Regions from separate parts of the Streptomyces pimonensis genome, predicted to be linked through region 2. Evidence: riboswitches for the same ligand, from Rfam matches in the RefSeq annotation. Region 2 holds a riboswitch; the other holds the start of a gene.
What was found. A riboswitch is a leader RNA that binds a small molecule or an ion and turns the genes downstream of it on or off. The one in region 2 is predicted to bind thiamine pyrophosphate.
Positions count from the first base shown of each region.

Region 1 (7,784 bases), on a different contig from region 2:
CAAGGCTGAGAAGAGCGACGACGGCAAAGTACGCGGCCGGTTCCTGCTGAAGCTATCCGGAGAGGCCTTCTCCGGTGGCGGGGGCCTGGGCGTCGACCCCGACGTGGTGCACGCCATCGCGCGTGAGATCGCGGCCGTCGTCCGGGACGGCGCGCAGATCGCGATCGTCATCGGCGGCGGCAACTTCTTCCGCGGCGCCGAGCTCCAGGTGCGCGGCATGGACCGTGCCCGCTCCGACTACATGGGCATGCTCGGCACCGTGATGAACTGTCTCGCCCTCCAGGACTTCCTGGAGAAGGAGGGCGTCGACTGCCGCGTGCAGACCGCCATCACCATGGGGCAGGTCGCCGAGCCCTACATCCCGCTGCGTGCCGTGCGGCACCTGGAGAAGGGCCGTGTGGTCATCTTCGGCGCCGGTATGGGCATGCCGTACTTCTCCACCGACACCACCGCCGCCCAGCGCGCCCTGGAGATCGACGCCGAGGCGCTGCTCATGGGCAAGAACGGTGTGGACGGCGTCTACGACTCCGACCCGAAGACCAACCCGGACGCCGTGAAGTTCGACGCGCTCGGCTACGGCGAGGTCATCACCCGGGACCTGAAGGTCGCCGACGCCACGGCCGTCACGCTCTGCCGCGACAACAGCCTTCCGATCGTCGTCTTCGAGCTTCTGAAGGAGGGCAATATCGCCCGCGCCGTCAAGGGTGAGAAGATCGGCACGCTGGTGGGCGACCAAGCCGGCCGCAACTGACCGGGGGGTGGACAATGTCCTGCCGGTCGGAAACCGTGCAGGAAGAAGACGCGACGCAGCCGGCCGCCGCCCCTGATGAGGTACCGCGGCCGGGCCTACTCAAGACACGCAGGAGCAAGTGGTGATCGAAGAGACCCTCCTCGAGGCCGAGGAGAAGATGGAGAAGGCCGTCGTGGTCGCCAAGGAGGACTTCGCCGCGATCCGCACCGGCCGTGCGCACCCGGCGATGTTCAACAAGATCGTGGCCGACTACTACGGCGCGCTGACGCCGATCAACCAGCTGGCCTCGTTCTCCGTGCCCGAGCCGCGCATGGCCGTGGTGACGCCGTTCGACAAGAGCGCGCTGCGCAACATCGAGCAGGCGATCCGTGACTCAGACCTGGGCGTCAACCCGAGCAACGACGGCAACATCATCCGCGTGGTGTTCCCCGAGCTCACCGAGGAGCGCCGCCGCGACTACATCAAGGTCGCCAAGACCAAGGGCGAGGACGCCAAGGTCTCCATCCGCTCCGTGCGCCGCAAGGCCAAGGACGCCATCGACAAGCTGATCAAGGACGGCGAGGTCGGCGAGGACGAGGGCCGCCGTGCGGAGAAGGAGCTCGACGACACCACCACGAAGTACGTCGCCCAGGTGGACGAGCTCCTGAAGCACAAGGAAGCGGAGCTGCTCGAGGTCTGATGAACGACTCTTCCTGGGGGACGCCGCAGACCGGGTACTGGGGGCCGTCCGACCACGGGCAGGGCTGGGGGGCCGCTCCGGCGGGTCCCGCGTACGATGCGCACAACGCGCAGCACACGCGTCCCATGCCCTTCGTGCCCGGCGTACCCGAACACGGCGGAGACCAGGGCGCGGACTGGGGGGCCGCTCGGCCGAGCGGCCCCCCGGTCCGAGACGAGCCGACGCGGGCCCGACCCCTTCCGGGGGAGGTGCCGCAGAATCCGGAGCCCATGCCCGACGTCCCGCAGCCGGCACCCGTACCGCAGAAGAAGAGCGCGGGGCGGGATCTCGGGGCCGCGATAGGCGTCGGTGCCGGACTCGGCGTGGTGATCGTCGCGTCGCTGTTCGTCGTCAAGGCGGTCTTCGTCGGTGTGGTCGCCGTCGCCGTGGTGGTGGGCCTGTGGGAGCTGACGTCGCGGCTGCAGGAGCGCAAGGACGTCAAGGCGCCCCTGGTGCCGCTCGCGCTGGGCGGTGCGGCCATGGTCGTCGCCGGGTACGCCCGGGGGGCCGAGGGCGCGTGGGTCGCCATGGCGCTCACCGCGCTGGCGGTGCTGGTCTGGCGTATGGCGGAGCCGCCCGAGGGTTACCTCAAGGACGTCACGGCGGGCGTCTTCGCGGCGTTCTACGTGCCGTTCCTGGCGACCTTCGTCGCCATGATGCTCACCGCCGACGACGGCCCGTGGCGCGTCCTGACCTTCCTGCTGCTGACGGTCGTCAGCGACACCGGCGCGTACGCCGTCGGCTGGCGCTTCGGCAGGACCAAGCTCGCCCCGCGCATCAGCCCCGGCAAGACCCGTGAGGGCCTGCTGGGCGCGGTGGTCTTCGCGATGGCCGTCGGCGCGCTGTGCATGCAGTTCCTGATCGACGACGGCCTCTGGTGGCAGGGCCTGCTCCTGGGGCTCGCGGTCGCGGCCAGCGCCACGCTGGGCGACCTCGGCGAGTCCATGATCAAACGCGATCTGGGCATCAAGGACATGGGCACGCTGCTCCCCGGCCACGGCGGCATCATGGACCGCCTGGACTCCCTGCTGCCCACGGCACCGGTGGTGTGGTTGCTGCTGGTGCTCTTCGTCGGGTCCGGGTGACCCGTACCCACGTGGCCGGATCGGGCCCCCGTCCTCTCCGGACGGGGGCCCGCCGCCGTCCAGCAGGAAGCGAAGCCGTTCGGTGGCACAGGCGAGGCGGGGGACGACGGCAGGTACCACGGTGACACCTGCCCTGCCGGTGTGCGAGGCGCTCCTCGGCCAGCAGGGCCGCCGCAGGCCGCGTCGTCACTGCGGCCCGTGGCACCGTACGAGGACCTACGCCTCCGGCCTCCTCGTCATGACCGCCGGTCCGTGCCGAGCCCGACCGGGTCACCCGAGTGGATCTGCGACACTGGTAGAGCCATGCCTAAGCCCGGAGAACTCACCTTTGTCGCGCCGCGCGGAGCCAAGAAGCCGCCGCGGCACCTCGCCGATCTCACGCCCGCCGAGCGCAAGGAGGCGGTCGCCGCGGCCGGTGAGAAGCCGTTCCGCGCCAAGCAGCTGTCGCAGCACTACTTCGCGCGGTACGCGCACGAACCGGAGCAGTGGACCGACATCCCCGCCGGTTCCCGCGCCACACTGCAGGACGCGCTGCTTCCGGAGCTGATGACGGTCGTACGGCACCTGTCGACCGACCAGGGAACCACCCGCAAGACGCTGTGGAAGCTGTTCGACGGCACGCTCGTCGAGTCCGTGCTGATGCGCTACCCGGACCGGGTGACCATGTGCATCAGTTCCCAGGCGGGCTGCGGCATGAACTGTCCGTTCTGCGCGACCGGGCAGGCCGGCCTCGACCGGAACCTGTCCACCGCCGAGATCGTGCACCAGATCGTGGACGGGATGCGGGCGCTGAGGGACGGAGAGGTACCCGGTGGTCCGGCGCGGCTGAGCAACATCGTGTTCATGGGCATGGGTGAGCCGCTCGCCAACTACAACCGGGTCGTCGGAGCCATCCGTCGCCTCACCGACCCCGAGCCGGACGGGCTCGGGCTGTCGCAGCGTGGGATCACCGTGTCGACCGTCGGTCTCGTGCCGGCGATCCACCGGTTCTCCGACGAGGGATTCAAGTGCCGGCTCGCCATCTCGCTGCACGCCCCCGACGACGAACTGCGCGACACCCTCGTCCCCGTGAACACGCGGTGGAAGGTGCGTGAGGTGCTGGACGCCGGGTTCGAGTACGCGGCCAGGTCGGGGCGGCGGCTGTCCATCGAGTACGCGCTCATCCGGGACATCAACGACCAGGCCTGGCGGGGCGACCGGCTCGGCCGGATGCTCAAGGGCCGGCCGGTGCACGTCAACCTCATCCCGCTCAACCCCACGCCCGGCTCCAAGTGGACCGCCTCCCGTCCGGAGGACGAGAAGGCGTTCGTGGAGGCGATCGCCGCACACGGTGTGCCGGTGACGATCCGGGACACCCGTGGTCAGGAGATCGACGGGGCGTGTGGTCAGCTCGCCGCGAGCGAGAGGTAATGTGACCCGCGCAAGCACATCTTCATATTCCGACAGGGGAGCGCCACAGCGCTGAGAGTGCGGCACCGGCCGCAGACCCTCCGAACCTGGCCCAGGTCATTCTGGGTAGGGAGATCGGTCATCACTCGAGCTGTTGCGCCCTGCCCGGGACTCCGCAGAGGGGTTCCGGGCAGGGCCGCGTCTCTTCCTGGTCACTCCAGGAGGAACCAAGTGGGTATCACCAAGAAGGCCGCGGCCCTGGCCGTCGGGCTGGGGCTGGTCACGCTGTCCGCGTGCGGGTCGTCCGGCGACGACGCCGAAGGCAGCGGGTCCAGGACCGTGACCCTCGTCAGCCACAATTCGTGGGCGGTGTCGAAGGACGTCGTCGCCGCGTTCGAGAAGCAGTCCGGCCACCGGCTGAAGGTCCTTGAGGACGGCGACGCCGGGCAGGCCGTGAACAAGGCCATTCTGACCAAGGACAACCCCCAGGGCGACGTCTTCTTCGGCGTCGACAACACCCTGCTGTCCCGCGCCCTCGACAACGGGCTGTTCCAGCCGTACGAGGCGAGGGGCGCGGATTCGATCCTGCCCGAGTACCGGGTCGACGAGGACAAGCACCGGGTCACCCCGGTCGACAGCGGCGACGTCTGCGTCAACTACGACAAGGCGTGGTTCGCCGAGCACGACCTGGCCCCGCCGAAGACCTTCGACGACCTGATCAAGCCCGAGTACAAGGACCTCCTCGTCGTCGAGAACGCCTCCACCTCCTCACCCGGCCTCGGCTTCCTGCTCGGGACGGCCGCCGCGTACGGGGACGAGGGCTGGCCGGACTACTGGAAGAAGCTCAAGGCCAACGGCGTGAAGGTGGTCGACGGCTGGGATCAGGCCTACAACGAGGAGTTCTCCGGCTCGGCCGGCGGCAAACAGGCCAAGGCCGACCGGCCGCTGGTGGTGTCGTACGCCTCCTCGCCGCCCGCCGAGGTCGTCTACGCCGACCCGAAGCCGGACACCGCCCCCACGGGAGTCGCCGAGGGCACCTGCTTCCGCCAGGTCGAGTACGCGGGGCTGCTGAGCAACGCGGAGAACCCCGAGGGCGGCAAGGCGCTGCTCGACTTCCTGATCAGCAAGACGTTCCAGGACGACATGCCGCTCAACATGTTCGTCTACCCGGTGCGGGAGGCCGCCCAGGTGCCCGAGGAGTTCGCGAAGTTCGGGCCGCAGGCGAAGGACCCGCAGACCATGGATGCGGAGAAGATCGCCGCCAACCGTGACCAGTGGGTCAAGTCGTGGACCTCGCTCGTACTGAGGTGACGCGCACCGCGGCGGGATGGCGCGGGAGCGCGGCACGGCTCGGTCTGATGGCCGTGCCCGTCGCGTTCTTCGCCGTCTTCTTCGCCTACCCCGTCACCGCGATCCTCGCGCGCGGGCTGAAGACCGGCGGGACCTGGCAGCTCGGGCGGATCGGGGACGTACTGGCGCAGTCCGGCGTCCGTCAGGTCCTGTGGTTCACCACCTGGCAGGCCCTCGTCTCCACCGTCCTGACCCTGCTGGTCGCCCTGCCCGGCGCGTATGTCCTCGCCCGTTTCGACTTCCCCGGCAAACAGGTGCTGCGGGCCGTGGTCACCGTGCCGTTCGTGCTGCCGACGGTCGTCGTCGGCACGGCGTTCATGGCGCTCGTCGGACGCGGCGGGCTGCTCGACGAACTGGGGGGCGTACGGCTGGACACCACGGTGTGGGCGATCCTGCTCGCGCACGTCTTCTTCAACTACGCGGTCGTCGTGCGCACCGTGGGCGGGCTGTGGTCCCAGCTCGACCCGCGGCAGGAGGAGGCCGCGCGGATGCTCGGCGCCTCGCGGTTCGCGGCCTGGCGCACCGTCACCCTGCCCGCGCTCGCGCCCGCCGTGGCCGCCGCCGCGCTGATGGTCTTCCTGTTCACCTTCACCTCCTTCGGCGTGGTCCAGATCCTCGGCGGTCCGACCTTCTCCACCCTCGAAGTGGAGATCTACCGGCAGACCTCCGAGATCTTCGACCTGTCCACGGCCGCCGTCCTGACGATGATCCAGTTCGTCGCCGTGGGTGCGATCCTCGCCCTGCACGCCTGGACCGTACGGCGCCGGGAGACCGCGTTGCGGCTGGTGGACGCCTCGGTGACCGCACGCCGGCCGCGCGGCGCCGGGCAGTGGGCGCTGCTGGGCGCAGTCGTCGGCACCGTCGCCGTGCTGGTCCTGCTGCCTCTCGCGGTCCTGGTGCAGCGCTCCTTCGGGGCCGCCGGCCTGGGCTACTACCGGGCGCTGACCGAGGACGACGGGGGAGTGTTCCTGGTGGCGCCGATCGAGGCGGTCGGCAACTCGCTGGAGTACGCGGTCGCCGCCACCGCCATCGCCGTGCTGGTCGGCTCCCTCGCCGCCGTCGCGCTGACCCGGCGGGACGCGGGACGGCTGGTGCGCGGCTTCGACGCGCTGCTGATGCTGCCGCTCGGGGTGTCCGCCGTGACCGTCGGCTTCGGTTTCCTGATCGCCCTCGACGAGCCGCCGCTGGACCTGCGCGCCTCCTGGATCCTGGTCCCGCTCGCCCAGGCGCTGGTCGGCGTCCCCTTCGTCGTACGGACCATGCTGCCGGTGCTGCGGGCCGTGGACGTACGGCTGCGGGAGGCGGCGGCGGTGCTCGGGGCGTCGCCGTGGCGGGCGTGGCGGGAGGTGGACCTGCCGATGGTGCGGCGGGCGCTGCTGATCGCGGCCGGGTTCGCCTTCGCGGTGTCGCTCGGGGAGTTCGGGGCGACGGTGTTCATCGCGCGGCCCGAGAACCCCACCCTGCCGGTCGCCGTGGCACGGCTGCTGGGGCGGCCCGGAGCCCTCAACTACGGCCAGGCGATGGCCCTGTCGACGATTCTGATGATCGTGTGCGCGGTGGCGCTGCTGCTGCTGGAGCGGCTGCGGACCGAACGGACCGGGGAGTTCTAGATGCTGCTGAGCCTTCAGGGCGCGACCGTACGCCTGGGCGGGCGGGCGGTGCTGGACGCCGTCGACCTGGGGGTCGCCGAGCACGAGATCGTCTGTGTGCTCGGTCCCAGCGGCAGCGGCAAGTCGACGCTGCTGCGGGCGGTGGCCGGACTGCAGCCCCTCGACTCCGGGCGGATCCGGCTCGACGGACATGACCAGGCGGGGGTGCCCGCGCACAAGCGCGGGGTCGGGCTGATGTTCCAGGACCACCAGCTCTTCCCGCAGCGGGACGTGGGCGGCAACGTGGCCTTCGGGCTGCGGATGCACGGTGCGTCGCGCACCGAACAGTCGGACCGGGTACGGGAGTTGCTGAACCTCGTGGGTCTGCCGGGGGCGGCCGGACGCGCCGTCGCCGCGCTGTCCGGCGGGGAGCAGCAGCGTGTCGCGCTGGCCCGCGCCCTCGCGCCGAGTCCCCGGCTGCTGATGCTCGACGAGCCGCTCGGGCAGCTCGACCGGTCGTTGAGGGAACGGCTGGTCGTCGAACTGCGGGAACTGTTCGGCCGGCTGGGCACCACCGTGCTCGCCGTGACCCACGACCAGGGCGAGGCGTTCGCACTGGCCGACCGGGTCGTGGTGATGCGGGACGGGCGGATCGCCCAGTCGGGGACGCCACTGGAGGTGTGGCAGCGTCCGGCCGACGCCTTCGTGGCCCGCTTCCTCGGCTTCGAGAACGTCGTCGAGGCGACGGTCGCGGACGGCGTCGCCGTGACCCCCTGGGGTGAGGCGCCCGTGCCGGACGGCGCCCCACGGGGCGCCCGCACGCTCCTCGTCCGGCCCGCCGGCGTCCGGCTGGTTCCGGCCGACGAGGGGCTGCGCTGCACGGTGGCCGCGCGCACCTTCCG
Region 1 is NZ_JAHWZY010000025.1:45,239-53,022, forward strand. Features, by position in the region: gene pyrH (UMP kinase) at 1-751, shown strand, start outside; gene frr (ribosome recycling factor) at 873-1,430, shown strand; gene KYY02_RS23035 (phosphatidate cytidylyltransferase) at 1,430-2,554, shown strand; gene rlmN (dual-specificity RNA methyltransferase RlmN) at 2,858-3,964, shown strand; TPP riboswitch at 3,989-4,094, shown strand; gene KYY02_RS23045 (thiamine ABC transporter substrate-binding protein) at 4,175-5,254, shown strand; gene KYY02_RS23050 (ABC transporter permease) at 5,302-6,903, shown strand; gene KYY02_RS23055 (ABC transporter ATP-binding protein) at 6,904-7,784, shown strand, end outside.
Region 1: it holds a riboswitch for thiamine pyrophosphate, as region 2 does, so the genes downstream of both, KYY02_RS23045 (thiamine ABC transporter substrate-binding protein) here and thiO (glycine oxidase ThiO) in region 2, are expected to answer to the same signal.

Region 2 (7,784 bases):
GGCCTGGAACATCTCGGTCACGGTCTGCCCGACCCGGACGTGGAACAGCCGCTGGTAGTTCGGCAGGCCGTCGAGCAGCAGGATGCGGTCGGTGAGCGCCTCGGCGTGCCGCATCTCGTCGAAGGACTCGGCGCGCGTGTACTCGGCGAGTTTCGTCCAGCCCTTGTGGTCCTGCAGCTTCGAGTGCAGGAAGTACTGGTTGATCGCCGTGAGCTCGGCGGTCAGCTGTTCGTTCAGGAATTCGATGACCTCGGGGTCGCCCTGCATCGCATGGGCTCCTTCCGCGCGGGGGGACTGGCGGGTTGGAGCGCATGATTGCACCGGCGGAGAAGATCGTCCAGTAAGTCTTCACTTAGTAAGTAAGTCCGCGCTTATGGGGTTACGTACCTGTTTGACCGAATCTGACAGGCCCGGTTCGGGGGCATCGCCACCGGTCTGTCAGGATGGAGACATGGGTCAGCCGGCGGAACGCGAATCGGGGGAGCGTGCATCAGGAGGAGCGGCGCGGTTCGAGCTCCCGCCGGGGCAGCGACTGCAGAAGGGCTGGCCGGTCACGCACTACGGACCGGTTCCCAGGTTCCGGCCCGAACGCTGGGAGTTCCGGGTCTTCGGCGCCACCGCCGACGGTGAGAAGCACTGCTGGAACCACGAGGAGTTCACGGCCCTGCCCCACACCACCGTCGAGGCCGACCTGCACTGCGTCACCAAGTTCAGCATGGTCGGCGCCGAGTGGGGCGGAATCCCGGCGCGCACCGTCGTGGACATCGCCCCGCCCGCGCCGGACGTCACCCACGTGATGGTCTGGGCGGAGTACGGGTTCAGTTCCAACCTGCGGCTGGCCGACTTCACCTCCGAGCGCGCCCTCTTCGCCACCCACAAGGACGGCGAGCTGCTCACCGCCGAGCACGGCTTCCCGCTGCGGCTGATCGTCCCCCACCTGTACGCCTGGAAGGGCCCCAAATGGGTACGCGGCGTGGAGTACATGACCGCCGACCGCCGGGGCTTCTGGGAGGAGCGCGGCTACCACAACGTCGGCGACCCCTGGAAGGAGCAGCGCTACTCCTACCAGGAGGAGCCCGGGGAGGGCCCCGAGCTCTGACCGCCGTACGGCGTCAGGAGTCCCGCAGCTTCTTCAGCCGCTCCACGTCCGCGGCGTGCCCCTCCTTGCCGCCGGGCGTCTCGAGCACCAGCGGCACGCCCTCGGTCGCCGGGTGCGTCATCAGCGCCCGGAACGGCTCCTCGCCGATGTGTCCCGCGCCGATGTTCGCGTGCCGGTCCTTGTGGGCGCCGACCACGTCCATGGAGTCATTGGCGTGGATCAGCCTCAGTCGGCCCTCGCCCACCGTGTCCACCAGCAGGTCCAGCGTCTGGTGCATCCCGTCCGGCCCGGTCAGGTCGTGGCCGGCCGCGAAGATGTGGCAGGTGTCCAGGCAGACGCCCAGCTTCGGATGGGCGTCCAGCGCCTCGAAGTACGGCCCGAAGTCCCAGGTCCGTGAGCACAGCGAGGAGCCCTGTCCCGCCGTCGACTCCAGCAGCAGGAACGGGTCGTCGTCATGGGTGAGCTCGTCGAGCAGCGGCAGCATGCGCTCCCGTACCTGCTCCAGCGCCACCGGCCGCTCCCGCCCGCCGGTCGCGCTGCCCGTGTGCACCACCACGCCCAGCGCGCCGATCTCCCGGCCGCGCCGCAGCGAGTGCCGCAGCGACTCCACGGACCGTTCGACGGTCGCCTCGGTGTGGGAGCCGAAGTTGATCAGGTACGGGGCGTGCACGTACGCCGGGATCGACCGGTCCGCGCAGGCCGCGCGGAACGCCTCGTCCTGCTTCGGGTTGCCGGCCGGGGTGGCCCAGCCGCGCGGATTGGCGACGAAGACCTGCACGGTCTCGGCGCCCAGCTCACGGGCGTAGGACAGGCCGACGGAGTGCAGGCCGCCGGCCACGGGCACATGGCCGCCGACCGGGTTGCGGGCGGGGCCGGACAGGTGACTCTTCACCCGTCAAGGGTGCCACGCGCGCCGGCCCCGTCGGTCAGCGGATCCCGATGGTTATCGTCGAGCCCTTGGGCGCGGTCTCCCCGCCGTCCACGGACTGGTCCTTGACGGTGTCGCCGAACAGTCCGAGCAGTCCGCGGTCCTCGTCCACGTCGAACCCGGCGTCCTTCAGCTTCTCCTTGGCCTCGTCCACGCTGTCGCCGATCACGTCCGGCACCTCGACCATCTCCGGCCCCTTGGACAGGGTCAGCGTCACGGTGTCGCCCTCGGCGGCCTGCCGTCCCGCGCCCGGGGTCTGCCGGGCCACCCGGCCGGCGTCGTGCCCGGAGTGGACCCGCTCGGCGGCGATCTCCACCTTGAGACCGGCCTCCTCCAGCTCCGCGCGGGCGTCCTGCGCGTCGTCACCGGTCACGTCCGGCACGTCCACCGGGCTGCCCTTGCTCACGGTCAGCGCCACGGCGGAGCCCGCACGGACCTCGGTGCCCTTGCCCGGTTCCGTGGAGATCACCGAACCCCGGGCCACGGTCCCGCTGAACTCCCGGGTCACCATGCCCGGCTCCAGGCCGTCGTCCCCGAGCACGTCCCGCGCCTTGTCCAGCGGGTAGCCGTCGAGGTCGGGCACCCGCACGGTCTGCGGCCCCTTGGAGAGGGTCAGCGACACCGAGTCGTCGCCGCGGATGCGGGCGCCCGTCTCCGGGTCGGTGCTGATCACCGTGCCCCGCTCCACGGTGTCGCTGTACGCCTCCGCCACCTGACCGGTGTCCAGCCCGGCGTCCGCCAGCCGCTCCCGGGCCTCCTGCTCGGTCTTCCCCAGCAGCGGCGGGACCTTGGTGAACTGGCCGGAGTTGATGTACCAGATGCCCGTGCCGGCCCCGAGGAGCAGCAGCACGGCCACGACGATCGCCATCGGCCCGCGCCGCAGCGCCGTCCGGCGCCGGGGCGGCAGCGGCGGCGGGGACCGGAACCGGCTGGTGCGGTGCGTGAGGCCCGCGGCCGCGTCCTCGTCGACGGGCAGCGGGCGGGGGACGGTCAGCGAGCGAGGGATGACGCTCGTACGGTCCTCGGCGTTGTCGTGCTCCGACGCCAGCGCCTGCGGCGGCACCGCGTCGAGCTGCCCGTCGGTGAGCCGGCCGCGCCCCGCGCGGACCTGCGCGAGCAGCTCCACCGCGTCGTGCGGACGGACCTCGGGGTTGCGCGCGGTCGCCGACGCGACCAGCTCGTCCAGCTCGTACGCCATGCCGGGCACGGCGGCCGAGGGGGCGGGCACCTCGTCGTGCAGGTGCTTGTAGAGCACGATCGCGGGGGAGTCGCCGTCGTACGGCTTCTCGCCGGTCAGCATCTCGTACAGCAGGATGCCGCAGGCGTAGACGTCCACACGGGGGCCGGCGGTGCCGTCCTCGATCTGCTCCGGGGCCAGGTACGAGACCGTGCCCAGCACGGTGCCCGTGGTGTTCGTCACCGAGTCCACGGCGCGGACCAGCCCGAAGTCGGCGACCTTGACCCGGCCGTCGTCCCCCATCAGCACGTTCTCGGGCTTCATGTCGCGGTGCACGAACCCGGCCCGGTGCGCGGCGCCGAGCGCGGCCAGCACCGGCTCCAGGATGTCCAGCGCGGCGCGCGGCTGGAGCGCCCCGCGCTCGCGCAGCACGTCGCGCAGGGTGCAGCCGGCGACGTACTCCATCGCCAGATAGACGTACGTCCCGTCGGTGCCCTGGTCGAAGACCTGCACCACGTTCGGGTGGGCCAGCCGGGCGACCGACTTCGCCTCGCGGATGAACCGCTCGACGAACGAGCCGTCGGCCGCGAGGGAGGGGTGCATCACCTTGAGCGCGAGGACGCGGTCCAGACGGGTGTCCACGGCCCGGTAGACCGTGGCCATCCCGCCGACCGCGATCCGCGCCTCGACGTGATACCGGCCGTCGAGCACCTGCCCGACCAGAGGGTCCTGAAGGGTCGTGTCCACGCCCCGAGTCTACGAGCCCCCGCCGGCACCCCGTCCCGCTCACCGTCCGTTGCAGCGGAGCTGTGACGTGCGCATCACGTGAGCGCCCACCCGTGCCGCAGGACGGGCGCGGGCGGACGCGGCGGCACCCTGCGAGCGCCGGCGGGCGAACCCGCCCCCCCGCCCGGCTCCGGCGAGCAGCGCCTAGAAGGCAGGCCGCTCAGGATCCAGCACGGCCATGCCCTCGGTGGGGGACGACGCCTCGGCGAACCACCGCCGGGGGATCCGCCCCGCCAGCCGGGCCAGCCGCCCCGCCTCCACCGCACACCGCATCGCGGAAGCCATCAGCACCGGCTCCTGCGCCCGGGTGACCGCCGACGCCAGCATCACCCCCGCACACCCCAGCTCCATCGCCAGCGCCACGTCCGACGCGGTCCCCGCCCCGGCGTCCAGGATCACCGGCACACCGGCCCGCTCCACGATCAACTCGAAGTTGTGCGGATTGCGGATCCCCAGCCCCGACCCGATCGGCGAACCCAGCGGCATGATCGCCGCGCATCCGGCCTCCTCCAGCTTCCGCGCCAGCACCGGATCGTCGTTCGTGTACGGAAGCACCGTGAACCCGTCGTCGACCAGCGTCTCCGCCGCGTCCAGCAGCTCGATCGGGTCCGGAAGCAGCGTCCGCTCGTCGGCGATGACCTCCAGCTTGACCAGGTCCGTGCCGAGCGCCTCCCGCGCGAGGCGTGCGGTGAGCACGGCCTCACCGGCGGTGAAGCACCCCGCCGTGTTCGGCAGCACCCGGATGCCCAGCTTCTCCAGCACCGACAGCACGGACCCGTGCACCGAGGGGTCCACCCGCCGCATCGCGACGGTCGTCAGTTCCGTCCCGGACGCCGCCAGCGCCCGCTCCAGCACATCGAGGCTCGGCGCCCCGCCGGTGCCCATGATCAGGCGGGACGTGAAGGACGTGCCGCCGAGGAGGAACGGATCGTCGGCCATGGTCAGCCTCCCTGGACGGCGGTCAGGACTTCCACGCGGTCACCCTCGCCGAGGGGCGTGGCGGGCCACTGCGCGCGCGGGACGACGGTTTCGTTGAGGGCGGCGGCCACCCCCGAGGGCGCCTCGGTGAGCGACTTCACGACGAGGTCGAGAGCCGTGCCGGGCGCGAACTCCCGGCGCTCCCCGTTGACCGAGATGTTCATGCGGGCTGCTCCGTGCGGACGGCGGCGCCGAAGCGCCGCGGGGTGAAGGGGCGGGCCACCTCCGGCAGGGCGCCGGTGGTCAGGACCTCCGCCATGGCGTCGCCGGTGACCGGCGTCAGCAGGACACCGTTGCGGTAGTGGCCGGTGGCGAGCAGCAGCCCCTCGAGCTCCGTCGGGCCGAGCAGCGGCGCGTTGTCGGGGGAGCCGGGGCGCAGTCCGGCCAGGGTCTCGGTCAGCGGCAGCTCGGTGATGCCGGGGACCAGCTCGTGGGCGTCGCGCAGCAGCTCGTACACGCCGCCCGCGGTCACGGCGGTGTCCCAGCCCATCTCCTCGCTGGTCGCCCCGATCACCAGTTCGCCGTTCCCGCGCGGCACCAGGTAGACGTGGCTGCCGCGCACCACGGCCCGCACGGTCCGGCTCAGGAAGGGGCCGTGCCGCGCGGGCATCGTCAGCCGTACCACCTGCCCCTTCACGGGACGCACGGGAGGCAGCACGTCCGCCGGGACGCCCGCGAGCCGCCCGCTGAGGCTGCCCGCGGCGAGCACCACCTGTCCGGCGCCGAGTCCGGCGCCGTCGGCCGTGACGACGCCCGTCGCGCGGCCTCCCGCGACGACGAGCCGCTCGGCCCGTGCTCGGTGGACGGTCACGCCCACGCGCTCACAGGCGGTGACCAGCGCGGCCGCCAGCCGCCGCGGGTCGATCTGGTGGTCGCCGTCCACCCGCAGGCCGCCGCGCACGCCCGGCGCGAGCATCGGCTCCAGGCGCCGGCAGTCCCGCCCGGACAGCCACTGCGAGTCCAGTCCCGACCGCTGCTGCAGGGCGTGCAGTTCCCGCAGGTGGACACGGTCGTCGGCGTCCAGCGCCACGGCGAGCGTGCCGCACGCGCGGTAGCCGAGGTCGTGGCCGGTCAGCTCGGTCAGCTCGGCCGCGAAGTCGGGATAGCGTCGCGCGGAGGCGAGGTTCAGACCGAGCAGGGTCTCCTCGCCGTAGTGCAGTTCCGTGACGGCGGCCAGCATCCCGGCGGCCACCCGCGCGGCGCCGCCGCCCGGCTCCGGGTCCACCACGACCGTGCCGAGACCGCGCTGCGCGGCCCGCCAGGCCGTCACCAGTCCGATGATCCCGCCCCCGACGACGAGGACGTCCGAGGTGCGCGTGGGCGACATGGGCGTCCAGCCCCTCCCTTCGCCGGCATGACCCGGATCAGGTTCGTACGGTCGGAGGCCGCCAGCCTCCCTCTCAGCCCGGTGCGTCCGGGCTCCCGCGAGTGCTTGTACGTTGGCCACCCTAACCTCCGGCGCATCGCACTCGTAAGGGAGCCCCACCGTGGCCCGCCCGCCCGTCACCCGCCGCCGTCCTCGGCCGAGGGACTCCGCCCCGCCCCGTGGATCGCTCGACGGACTCGTCCTCGCCCCCGTGGCCGACCAGGCCCCCGGCCAGGTCGGCACCCGCACCCGCTTCGTCTACCACGAGCGGGGCGACGAGATCTGGGCCGAGTACGAGGGCGGCGACGTCGTGCGCGGGTACCTGGTGGGCACCCGCGCGGGGGACCGGCTGGACTTCCGGTACGTGCAGCTGAGACAGGACGGCACCACCTCCTCGGGGCACTGCGTCTCGACGGTCGTGGAGCTGTCCGACGGACGGATACGGCTGGAGGAGAACTGGGCGTGGGAGTCGCAGCCGGGCAGCGGGACGAGTGTGGTGGAGCAGCTCGGCTGATCGATGCCGCGCCGGGTGTCTAAGGTGATCGGGTGAGCGAGCAGACACAGGAACCGGGACGGCCGCAGCCGCGGCGGGTGGTGGTGGCGGGCGCGGGCATGGCCGGCGTGCAGACCGCCCTCGCCCTGCGGGAGCAGGGTTTCACCGGCGCCGTGACCCTGATCGGTGCGGAACCCCACCAGCCGTACGACAGGCCGCCGTTGTCCAAGGCGGTGCTGCTGGGCAAGGCCGAGGGCTCCGCCTTCGACGTCGACTTCGAGGACGCCGGCGTCGAACTGCGGCTCGGCTGCGAGGTGCTCGGCCTGCGCCCCGGCGACCACGAGCTGGACACGGAGACCGGGCCCGTCCCGTACGACGTCCTGGTGGTCGCCACCGGTGCGGGACCGGTCCGGCTGCCGGGCGCGGAGGGCGTCCCCGGCGTCCACCTGCTGCGCACGCTGGACGACGCCGCGCGGCTGCGGCCGGTGCTCGCGCGGCAGCACGACATCGTGGTGGTCGGCGCCGGCTGGATCGGCGCGGAGTTCGCCACGGCGGCCCGCGAGGCGGGCTGCGCGGTCACCGTGGTGGAGGCCGAGGAGCGGCCGCTCACCGGGGTGCTGCCCGCCGAGGTGGCCGCTCCGATGGCCGCCTGGTACGCGCAGGCCGGCGTCACGCTGCGCACGCACGCGCGCGTGGCGCGCGTCGAGCCCGGCACCGTGGTCCTGGACGACGGTACGCGGCTGCCCGCGGGCGCCGTGGTCGTCGGCATCGGGGCCCGGCCCGCCACCGCCTGGCTGGCGGGCTCCGGGATCGAGCTCGGGGCGCACGGGGAGGTCGTCGCCGACCGTCATCTGGCGACCTCCCTGCCGGACGTGTACGCGGTCGGCGACTGCGCGTCCTTCCCGTCCGGGCGCTACGGCGAGCGTCTGCTGGTCCACCACTGGGACAACGCCCTCC
Region 2 is NZ_JAHWZY010000005.1:103,332-111,115, forward strand. Features, by position in the region: gene bfr (bacterioferritin) at 1-267, opposite strand, end outside; gene KYY02_RS07200 (sulfite oxidase-like oxidoreductase) at 452-1,099, shown strand; gene KYY02_RS07205 (deoxyribonuclease IV) at 1,113-1,991, opposite strand; gene pknB (Stk1 family PASTA domain-containing Ser/Thr kinase) at 2,026-3,951, opposite strand; gene KYY02_RS07215 (thiazole synthase) at 4,135-4,929, opposite strand; gene thiS (sulfur carrier protein ThiS) at 4,932-5,132, opposite strand; gene thiO (glycine oxidase ThiO) at 5,129-6,295, opposite strand; TPP riboswitch at 6,293-6,404, opposite strand; gene KYY02_RS07230 (avidin-fold protein) at 6,456-6,848, shown strand; gene KYY02_RS07235 (NAD(P)/FAD-dependent oxidoreductase) at 6,881-7,784, shown strand, end outside.